Regions from separate parts of the Stenotrophomonas sp. K-6 genome, predicted to be linked through region 1. Evidence: riboswitches for the same ligand, from Rfam matches in the RefSeq annotation. Region 1 holds a riboswitch; the other holds the start of a gene.
What was found. Region 1 has a riboswitch for glycine ahead of AC13F7_RS01650 (trimeric intracellular cation channel family protein). Riboswitches for the same ligand answer to the same signal wherever they lie in the genome.
Positions count from the first base shown of each region.

Region 2: linked by a shared signal. The riboswitch ahead of gcvP (aminomethyl-transferring glycine dehydrogenase) and the one ahead of AC13F7_RS01650 (trimeric intracellular cation channel family protein) in region 1 are both predicted to bind glycine.

Region 1 covers NZ_JBSPUC010000001.1:379,661-384,049, forward strand. Annotated here, with positions in the region: gene AC13F7_RS01645 (MdtA/MuxA family multidrug efflux RND transporter periplasmic adaptor subunit) at 1-1,054, opposite strand, end outside; gene AC13F7_RS01650 (trimeric intracellular cation channel family protein) at 1,309-1,926, opposite strand; glycine riboswitch at 2,020-2,111, opposite strand; glycine riboswitch at 2,120-2,213, opposite strand; gene AC13F7_RS01655 (GIY-YIG nuclease family protein) at 2,258-2,527, shown strand; gene AC13F7_RS01660 (ribonuclease E inhibitor RraB) at 2,614-2,958, shown strand; gene AC13F7_RS01665 (nuclear transport factor 2 family protein) at 3,012-3,446, shown strand; gene AC13F7_RS01670 (NAD(P)/FAD-dependent oxidoreductase) at 3,498-4,389, opposite strand, start outside.
Region 2 covers NZ_JBSPUC010000001.1:1,070,411-1,074,799, reverse strand. Annotated here, with positions in the region: gene AC13F7_RS04700 (hypothetical protein) at 1-94, opposite strand, end outside; gene AC13F7_RS04695 (multidrug effflux MFS transporter) at 167-1,390, opposite strand; glycine riboswitch at 1,670-1,772, shown strand; gene gcvP (aminomethyl-transferring glycine dehydrogenase) at 1,862-4,389, shown strand, end outside.

The sequences.
Region 1 (4,389 bases):
CGTCGATGCCTTCCACCACCACGCGCTCGCCGGCTTTGAGTCCTTCGCGCACCGAGACGCGCTCGCCATCGGCCGGGCCGAGCACCACGTTGCGCAGGTGCGAGGTGGCATCGGCGGCGATCACGTAGACGTAGCTGCCCTTGCTGCCGAACTGCACGGCCGCGTTCGGGATGACCACCGCATCGCTACTGCTGACCTGCAGGCGCACGTTGACGAACTGGTTGGGGAACAACGACTCATCGGCGTTGGCGAACTGCGCGCGCAGCTTGAGCGTGCCGGTGGCGGTATCGATGCGGTTGTCCAGGCTGGAGAGCACGCCGTCGCCGAGCGCCGTGCGCTCCTCGCGGTCCCAGGCTTCCACGGTCAACTGCGGATTGGCGCGTGCGGCAGCGACCACCGCCGGCAGGTCCGGCTCGGGCACAGTGAACAGCACGCTGATCGGGGTGGTCTGGGTGATCGTGGCCAGCGGTTCGGTATCGCCACTGCGCACCAGGTTGCCGACATCCACATTGCGCAGGCCCATGCGCCCGGCCACCGGTGCGGTGATGCGGGTGTACTGCAGCTGCAGGCGTGCTTCATCCACCGCGGCCTGGTCGGTCTGACGGCGGCCCTGCAGCTGGCGCACCTTGCTCTGCTGGTCACTCAGGTCCTGTGCGGAGACGAAATGCCTGCTCTGCAGTTCGACGAAGCGCTTGAGCTGGCTCTCGGCATTGTCGAGCTCGGCCAGGTTCTGCTGCTGGGTGCCCAGCGCACGCGACAGTTGTACCTGGAACGGGCGCGGATCGATCTCGGCCAGCAGCTCGCCGGCGGTGACGTGCTGGCCCTCGGAGAACGCCAGCCGCAGCAGTTCGCCATCCACGCGGCTGCGGATGCCCACCGTATGCAGCGGCGTCACCGTACCGAGCGCCTTCAGGCGCACCACCAGGTCTTCCTGCTGGGCGGTGGCCACGCGTACCGGGGTCGGCTGCGGGCCACCGGACGGGCCGGCGGCAGGCGCGGGCGAGAGCAGCTTCCATGCAGCGATGGCGGCCAGGCCGACAGTGGCAGCGATCAACAGCGGTTTGACCATACAACGGCGAGACGACGGGGGCGTTGAAGCGGACATACGCATCCTGCGCACCCTCCACCGGAGCAGTGCGTCCATGGGGACCGGCCGACAGCGGCTGGTCAACGGGGGAGAGGGTGTCTGGCGGGGCAGCGGGTGGAACACCGCCGCGTGGCTGGATGCCGTTCGAATGGAACGGGAGCGCCATGATACAGGGCCGGGCCGCTCAAGCTCCCGTGACCTTGGTCATGCCCGCGGGTGCGTCAATGCACCTCGTCGCGATACACGAACTTCGGCATTTCCCACTTGAAGTGGATCGCCAGCAGGCGGAACAGGAAGCCACCGCCCAGGCACCACAGCGTCGCCGCATTGAGCGATACGCCCAGTTCCAGAAGGGTCAGGTAGGCCGCGCCGGTGAGCAGGGTGATCACGGCATACAGTTCTTTCTGGAAGATCAGCGGGACCTCGTTGCACAGCACATCGCGCAGCACGCCGCCGAACGCACCGGTGAGCATGCCGGCGATCAGGATGATCGGCACCGTGTGCCCACCCTCGCGCGCGACCGCGCAGCCGATCAGGGTGAACGCGATCAGGCCCAGGCCATCGAGCACCAGGAAGGTACGCCGGAAATGGTGCATCCAGCGCGCCACCCAGGTCGCGATCAGGGCCGCGCAGATGGTGAAGCCCAGATATTCCGGGTGCTTCACCCAGCCCAGCGGGTAATGGCCAAGCACGATGTCGCGCAGCGAGCCGCCGCCGAGCGCGGTGACGCAGGCGATGATGACCACGCCGAACAGGTCCATGCGGCGGCGACCGGCCGACAGCGCGCCGGTCATGGCTTCGGCCGAGATGGCGATGAGGTAGATCAGGGAGAGCAGCATGGGGTGGCTCCGGGAAACACGTCAGGCGGGGGACGGAAACACACACGCATCACGCCAGCGCCGCTGCGCTGTCGTGGGGTGGGATTCCGTTGCCGCTCCCGCTGTCCTTTTGCCTGAGAGTTCGGTGGCCAAGGCCACGTGCCCCTTCGGCGGGTCATTGAAGACCTCTCTCCAGATCGGCGTGTCGGATGCATGGTTGGTGGCTGTGCAGCCACCGGCCTGAGCGATTATGGGAGCCTGCGCCTTCGGCGGGCGCCAGCGCGGCGCCTCTCTCCTGCATCCGGGGCGGATTCTAGCAGCCGCCGGGCCTGCACCGGGCGATAATCCCGGTATGCCCGCTGAACCCGCCCTCTGGTACCTGTACCTGCTTGAATGCCGCAACGGCAGCTATTACGCCGGCATCAGCAACGACGTGGACGCGCGGTTCCAGGCGCATCTCGCCGGAAAAGGGGCGAAATACACCCGGGCCAACCCACCGGTGAAGGTGCTGGCGACGCGTGCCTACCCGGACCGGGCAGCGGCGTCGAAGGCCGAGTGGCAGCTGAAGCGACAGCCCCGGGAGCGCAAGCTGGCGTGGCTGCAGCTGCCCGAACCCGGGTAGCGCTGCGCGCGGCTTGTTCGGGCCTTCGCCGGCGGCATACCATCGATCAACCTTCGTTGATCCGCTTGCCCAAGCCCTGGAGTGCCATGTCCCGCGATCTGTCGTTGTACCCGGAAGATGAGAATGGCGATGTGCTCTGGAACATGCTGCAGGACGGCGACGATCTGACGATTCCGCGCGAGGTGGATTTCGCGCTGATCTTCCCGACCCAGGACGTGGCGATCGCCTTCGCCGTGCACCTGCTCAAGAACGACCAGAAGGTGTCCTTTGCCGCGTACGAGGGCAACGATGAGTTCCCATGGCAGGTGGTGGTGCATCCGCTGATGCTGCCGACGCACCAGAACATCTCGGGCTTCGAAGGTCTGCTGGCCAGCGAGGCGGTCTCCTACAGCGGCCAGGTTGATGGCTGGGGATGCCTGTCGCAGGGGTGAGCTGCCGCAACGCGGCGTGACCCGTTCGAACGTCCCCCTGCCGGAGAGAATCGATGTCGACGCTGTCCCTGATACTCGCGGTTGCCACGGCCGCCACACCGGCGGCCCAGGGTCCTGATCCGGCCACGCTGGCCGCCATCGAAGCAACCTGCTTCGACTATGTGGATGGGCAGCTGGAAGGAAATCCCGAGCGCGTGGCGCGCTCGCTGCACCCGGACCTGGCCAAGCGCGCGATCCTGGGCGATACGCCGGACGAGCGGCTTGGCCTGCGCCGGATGTCGAAGGAGGAACTGGTCGCACTGACCAAGGCCGGTGCCCTGAAGACGCCAATGGCCGAGTGGAACCGGCAGTGCCAGGTCCTCGATGTCACCGGCAACGCGGCCTCGGTGCGACTGGAAACCCCGTGGTTCGTGGACTATTTCCACATGGGGCGCTTCGGCGAGCGCTGGGTCATCGTCAACGCGCTGTGGTACAGCAAGCCGAAGTGAGCGCTGGCAGCCAGGCATCACGGCTGGCTGCCACCTTCGCTGCCCTGCTGATCAGGACGTCGGCGGCCGCTTCGGTCGGCGATCCTCCTGTGCATCGCCGAAGATGATCCGCGCGCTGCGCTGGTAACTCCAGTACGCCACCGCCCAGTTCAGCAGTACCACCACGCGGTTGCGGAAGCCGATCAGGAAGAACACGTGCGCGGCCAGCCAGAACCACCAGGCCAGCACGCCGGAAAGCTGCAGGCGCCCGAGGTGGACGATCGCGGCCATGCGGCCGATGGTCGCCAGGTTGCCGAAGTCCTGGTACTTGAACGGACCCGGCGCAGGCTTGCCGGCCAGACGCGCCTGGATCGTGGTGGCCACGTGCTTGCCCATCTGCTTGGCCGCCGGCGCGACGCCGGGCACCGGCTTGCCGTCGGCCTGGGTCAGTGCGGCCAGGTCACCGGCAACAAAGATCTCCGGGTGGCCTTCCAACGTGAGGTCAGGCTGCACCGGCACGCGGCCGGCGCGGTCCAGTGGCACGTCCAACGTGCGTGCCAGCGGAGAGGCGGCGACACCGGCTGCCCAGACCACGGTGCGGGCGTCGACGAAGCGGTCGCCGAGCTGGAAGCCGTCGGCATTGATGTCGCTGACCGGCGTGCCGGTGAGCACTTCCACGCCCAGCTTTTCCAGCTGCCGCCGCGCCTTGAGCGAGAGCACCTCCGGGAAGGTGGACAGCACGCGCGGGCCGGCCTCGACCAGGCGGACTTTGGCCGAGGCGGGATCGATATGGCGGAACTCATTGCGCAGCGTATGCCGTGCGATTTCGGCCAGCGTGCCGGCCAGCTCCACGCCGGTGGGGCCGCCACCGACGACGGCGAAACTGAGCCAGGCGGCTTTGCGCGCGGGATCGGGTTCGGCCTCGGCGCGCTCGAAGGCGAGCAGCAGCTTGCGGCGCAGCGCG
Region 2 (4,389 bases), 690 kb from region 1:
GCTCGACGGGCGGGGTGGCGGCCTGCTCGCGGTTGGCGGCCTGGGTTTCACGGCGCCGGCGAATGTCGCGGCGCAGTTTGGAGGTGGTCGACATCAAGGGCTTCCGGACTGCATCAAAGGGCAAAGGATACCGCACGGGCCCTGGTGGGCCCGCTGCCTGCCGGGCTTACTCGATCGGCGTCAGCACGGCGCGGCGGCGCTCGCAATACCGTTCCCAGTACCAGAACGAGCCGCCCAGCGCGAAGAATCCCATGTAGCCCAGCGCTAGATGCACCGGGCTGCTGCTGAGCATCGGCGAGACCACACCGGCCACGACGGTGTTGATCATCAGCTGGATGAACATCTGCATCGAAGAGGCCAGGCCGCGCTGGTGCGGGTACATGTCCAGCACCGCCAGCGCCAGCACCGGGAAGATCAGCGCCATGCCCACGCCGCCCAGGAAGATCGGCATCACCGCCCACGGCAGCGCGATCTGCTGCACGGACAGCACGTAGGTGATATTGAGCACCGCCGACAGCGCACACAGGCCGAATCCGATCGCGATCTGCCGCTGCGGCAGGATCCGCCCGGCCATCCGCCCGGACAGGAACGAGCCCATCGTCATGCCGCCGATGGTCGGAATGAACAACCAGGCAAACCCGCCCTCGCCCAGCTTGAGGTGCTGCATCACCAGCACCGGCGCCGAGGCGATGTACAGGAAAATGCCCGAAAAATTCAGCGCACCGGCGGCCGACAGCCGCAGCAGGCGCGCGTTGGAGCCCATGCGCGCATAGCTGCGCAGCAGTTCACGCATCGACAGTGGCGTGCGCGCCTCGGCCGGATGGGTTTCCGGCAGCCACTTGCCCGTGGCCAGCAGCAGGACCACGCCGAACAGCACCAGGAACCAGAAGATCAGCGGCCAGTCGCCGCCGCCGAGCAGGATCCAGCCGCCGATGATCGGCGCGATCGCCGGGGCCACGCCGAAGATCATCGAGACCTGGCTCATCAGGCGCTGCGCATCGGCACCGTGGTACAGATCGCGGATCACCGCGCGGCCGACGATCACGCCCACGCCCGCGGTAACGCCCTGCAGCGCGCGGAACACCAGCAGCGTGGTCATGTCGCGCGACAGCGCGCAGCCGATCGAGGCGCCGATGAACAGCACCAGCCCGCCGATGATCACCCGCTTGCGGCCAAACGCATCGGACAGCGGGCCGTGCGCCAGGCTCATCAGGCCGTAGAACAGCAGGTAGACGCTGATGGTCTGCTGCACCGCGACCTGGTCCACCTGCATGCGCTCGCCCAGCAGCAGGAAGGCCGGGAAAATGGTGTCGATCGAGAACGGACCGAACATCGCCAGGCCTGCAAGCAGCAGGGCCAGGCGGCGGGTCGAGGGTGAGGCGGGCGTCATGCGGGCTTCCGTCAGCGGCCATGCGCAATGCACGGCGGGCGCCGGCCCGGGACGGGCAGCGCCAGATGAATACGAGGATCCAGTGATCATAGGCCTTTGCCGCCCCCGGCACCATGGCCAGGTGCAGTTTCCGGGGTCCGTGCGCCCCCGTATTCAGGTGCTGGAAAGGCCCAGCGAGTGAAAGCGCTGGGCTATAATCGCCGCGCTACATGGTGGGAGAAGCGGACACCCGCTGCCGAAGGCGCAACGCCCGTAATCGCTCAGGCCCGATACCACCCGTACCAAAACTCTGGAGAGACCGGCCCATTGCCGGCGCCGAAGGGGCACGAAGCACGCAGATGCGCGCTTTTAAACTCTCAGGCAAAAGGACAGAGGGGCACCCAGGAAGACCGCAAGGTCCGGTGGATCGCTGTCGCCCGCGACGCGCCCTGGCCCCGGCCGCCTTCCGAACGTGCGTGCCCTCTCTTCCGGATGCCAGCCATGTCCCAGAACACCCCCTCCCTGCGCGAGCTTGAACACAGCCACGCGTTCGTCGAACGCCATATCGGCCCCAACGACGCCGAAATCGCGCAGATGCTCGACGTGGTCGGCCACGCCTCGCTGGACGCGCTGACCGATGCGATCGTCCCGGCCGGGATCAAGTCGCCAGCACCGCTCGACCTGCCCGAGTCGCTGACCGAAGTGCAGGCGCTGGCCAAGATCCGCGCCATCGCCGACAAGAACCAGGTGTTCCGCACCTTCATCGGCCAGGGCTACTACGGCACGCTGACCCCAAACGTCATCCTGCGCAACGTGCTGGAAAACCCGGCGTGGTACACCGCCTACACCCCGTACCAGGCCGAGATTTCGCAGGGCCGCATGGAAGCGCTGATCAACTTCCAGACGCTGTGCGCGGACCTGACCGGCATGGAGATCGCCAACGCCTCGCTGCTCGATGAAGCCACTGCCGCAGCCGAAGCGATGACGCTGGCCAAGCGCTCGGCCAAATCCAAGTCCGATACCTTCTTCGTGCACGACGCCGTGCACCCGCAGACGCTGGAACTGCTGCGCACCCGCGCCGAGCCGATGGGCATCGTGCTGCGCGTGGGTACGCCGGCCGAGGCGATGGAAGCTGAAGCCTACGGCGTGCTGCTGCAGTACCCGGATACCTTCGGCCATATCGGCGATTACAAGGCGCTGGCCGATGCCGTGCACGCGCGCGGCGGCCTGGTCGCCGTGGCCACCGATCTGCTCGCACTGACCCTGATCGCCGCCCCCGGCGAATGGGGCGCGGACATCGTGGTCGGCAACTCGCAGCGGTTCGGCGTGCCGTTCGGTTTCGGTGGCCCGCATGCCGCCTTCATGGCCTGCCGCGATGCGTACAAGCGCTCGATGCCGGGCCGCCTGATCGGTGTCTCGGTCGATGCGCAGGGCAATGCCGCCTACCGTCTGACCCTGCAGACCCGCGAGCAGCACATCCGCCGCGAGAAGGCGACCTCCAACATCTGCACCGCCCAGGTGCTGCTGGCGGTGATGGCCTCGATGTACGCCGTGTACCACGGCCCGGAAGGCCTGACCCGCATCGCCCGCCGTACCCACCGCCTAGCCGCGATCCTGGCCGCCGCACTGCGCGGCGCCGGCGTCAACGTGGGCGAGCACTTCTTCGACACCCTGCACGTCAAGGATGTGGACGCCAAGGCGATCCACGCCAAGGCTGCGGCGGCGCGCATCAACCTGCGCGCGATCGACAGCGATGCAGTCGGCATCAGCCTGGATGAAACCGCGACCCGCGCCGACATCGTCGCGCTCGGCCAGCTCTTCGGTGCCACGGTCGACGTGGATGCACTGGATGCGGCCACCGCCGATGCGCTGCCGTCCGACCTGGTGCGCACCAGCGAGTTCCTGACCCACCCGGTGTTCAACACCCACCACAGCGAACACGAACTGCTGCGTTACCTGCGTTCGCTGGCCGACAAGGATCTGGCGATGGATCGCACCATGATCCCGCTGGGCAGCTGCACCATGAAGCTCAACGCCACCGCCGAGATGATCCCGGTGACCTGGCCGGAGTTCGCCAACATCCATCCGCTGGCCCCGGCCGATCAGGCCACCGGCTACAAGGAACTGATCGACGGCCTGGAAGCGATGCTGGTCGAGTGCACCGGCTATGACGCGGTCAGCCTGCAGCCGAACTCCGGCGCGCAGGGCGAGTACGCTGGCCTGCTGGCGATCCGCGCCTACCACCGCTCGCGCGGCGAAGGCCATCGCGACGTCTGCCTGATCCCCGATTCGGCGCACGGCACCAACCCGGCCTCGGCCCAGATGTGCGGCATGAAGGTCGTGGTGACCAAGACCGACGCCAACGGCAACGTCGACCTGGACGACATCCGCATCAATGCGGAGAAGTACAGCGACCGCCTGGCCGCACTGATGATCACCTACCCGTCCACGCACGGCGTGTTCGAGGAAGAGGTGGTGGAGATCTGCGAGATCGTGCACCAGCACGGCGGCCAGGTGTACACCGACGGCGCCAACATGAACGCCCTGGTCGGCGTGGCCAAGCCCGGCAAGTGGGGCTCGGACGTCTCGCACCTGAACCTGCACAAGACGTTCTGCATCCCGCACGGCGGCGGCGGCCCGGGCGTCGGCCCGTGCGCGGTCAAGTCGCACCTTGCCCCGTTCCTGCCGAAGGTGCTGGGCGGCGAAGGCGATGTCGGCATGGTCAGCGCGGCCAGCTTCGGCAGCGCCTCGATCCTGCCGATCAGCTGGATGTACATCACGCTGATGGGCACCGCCGGCCTGCGCAAGGCAACCCAGGTGGCCCTGCTCAACGCCAACTACATCGCCAAGCGCCTGGCCCCGCACTTCAAGACCTTGTACACCGGCCGCAACGGCCTAGTGGCGCACGAGTGCATCCTGGACGTGCGTCCGCTGGAGAAGACCTCCGGCATCGGCGCCGAGGACGTGGCCAAGCGCCTGATCGATTTCGGCTTCCACGCCCCGACCCTGAGCTTCCCGGT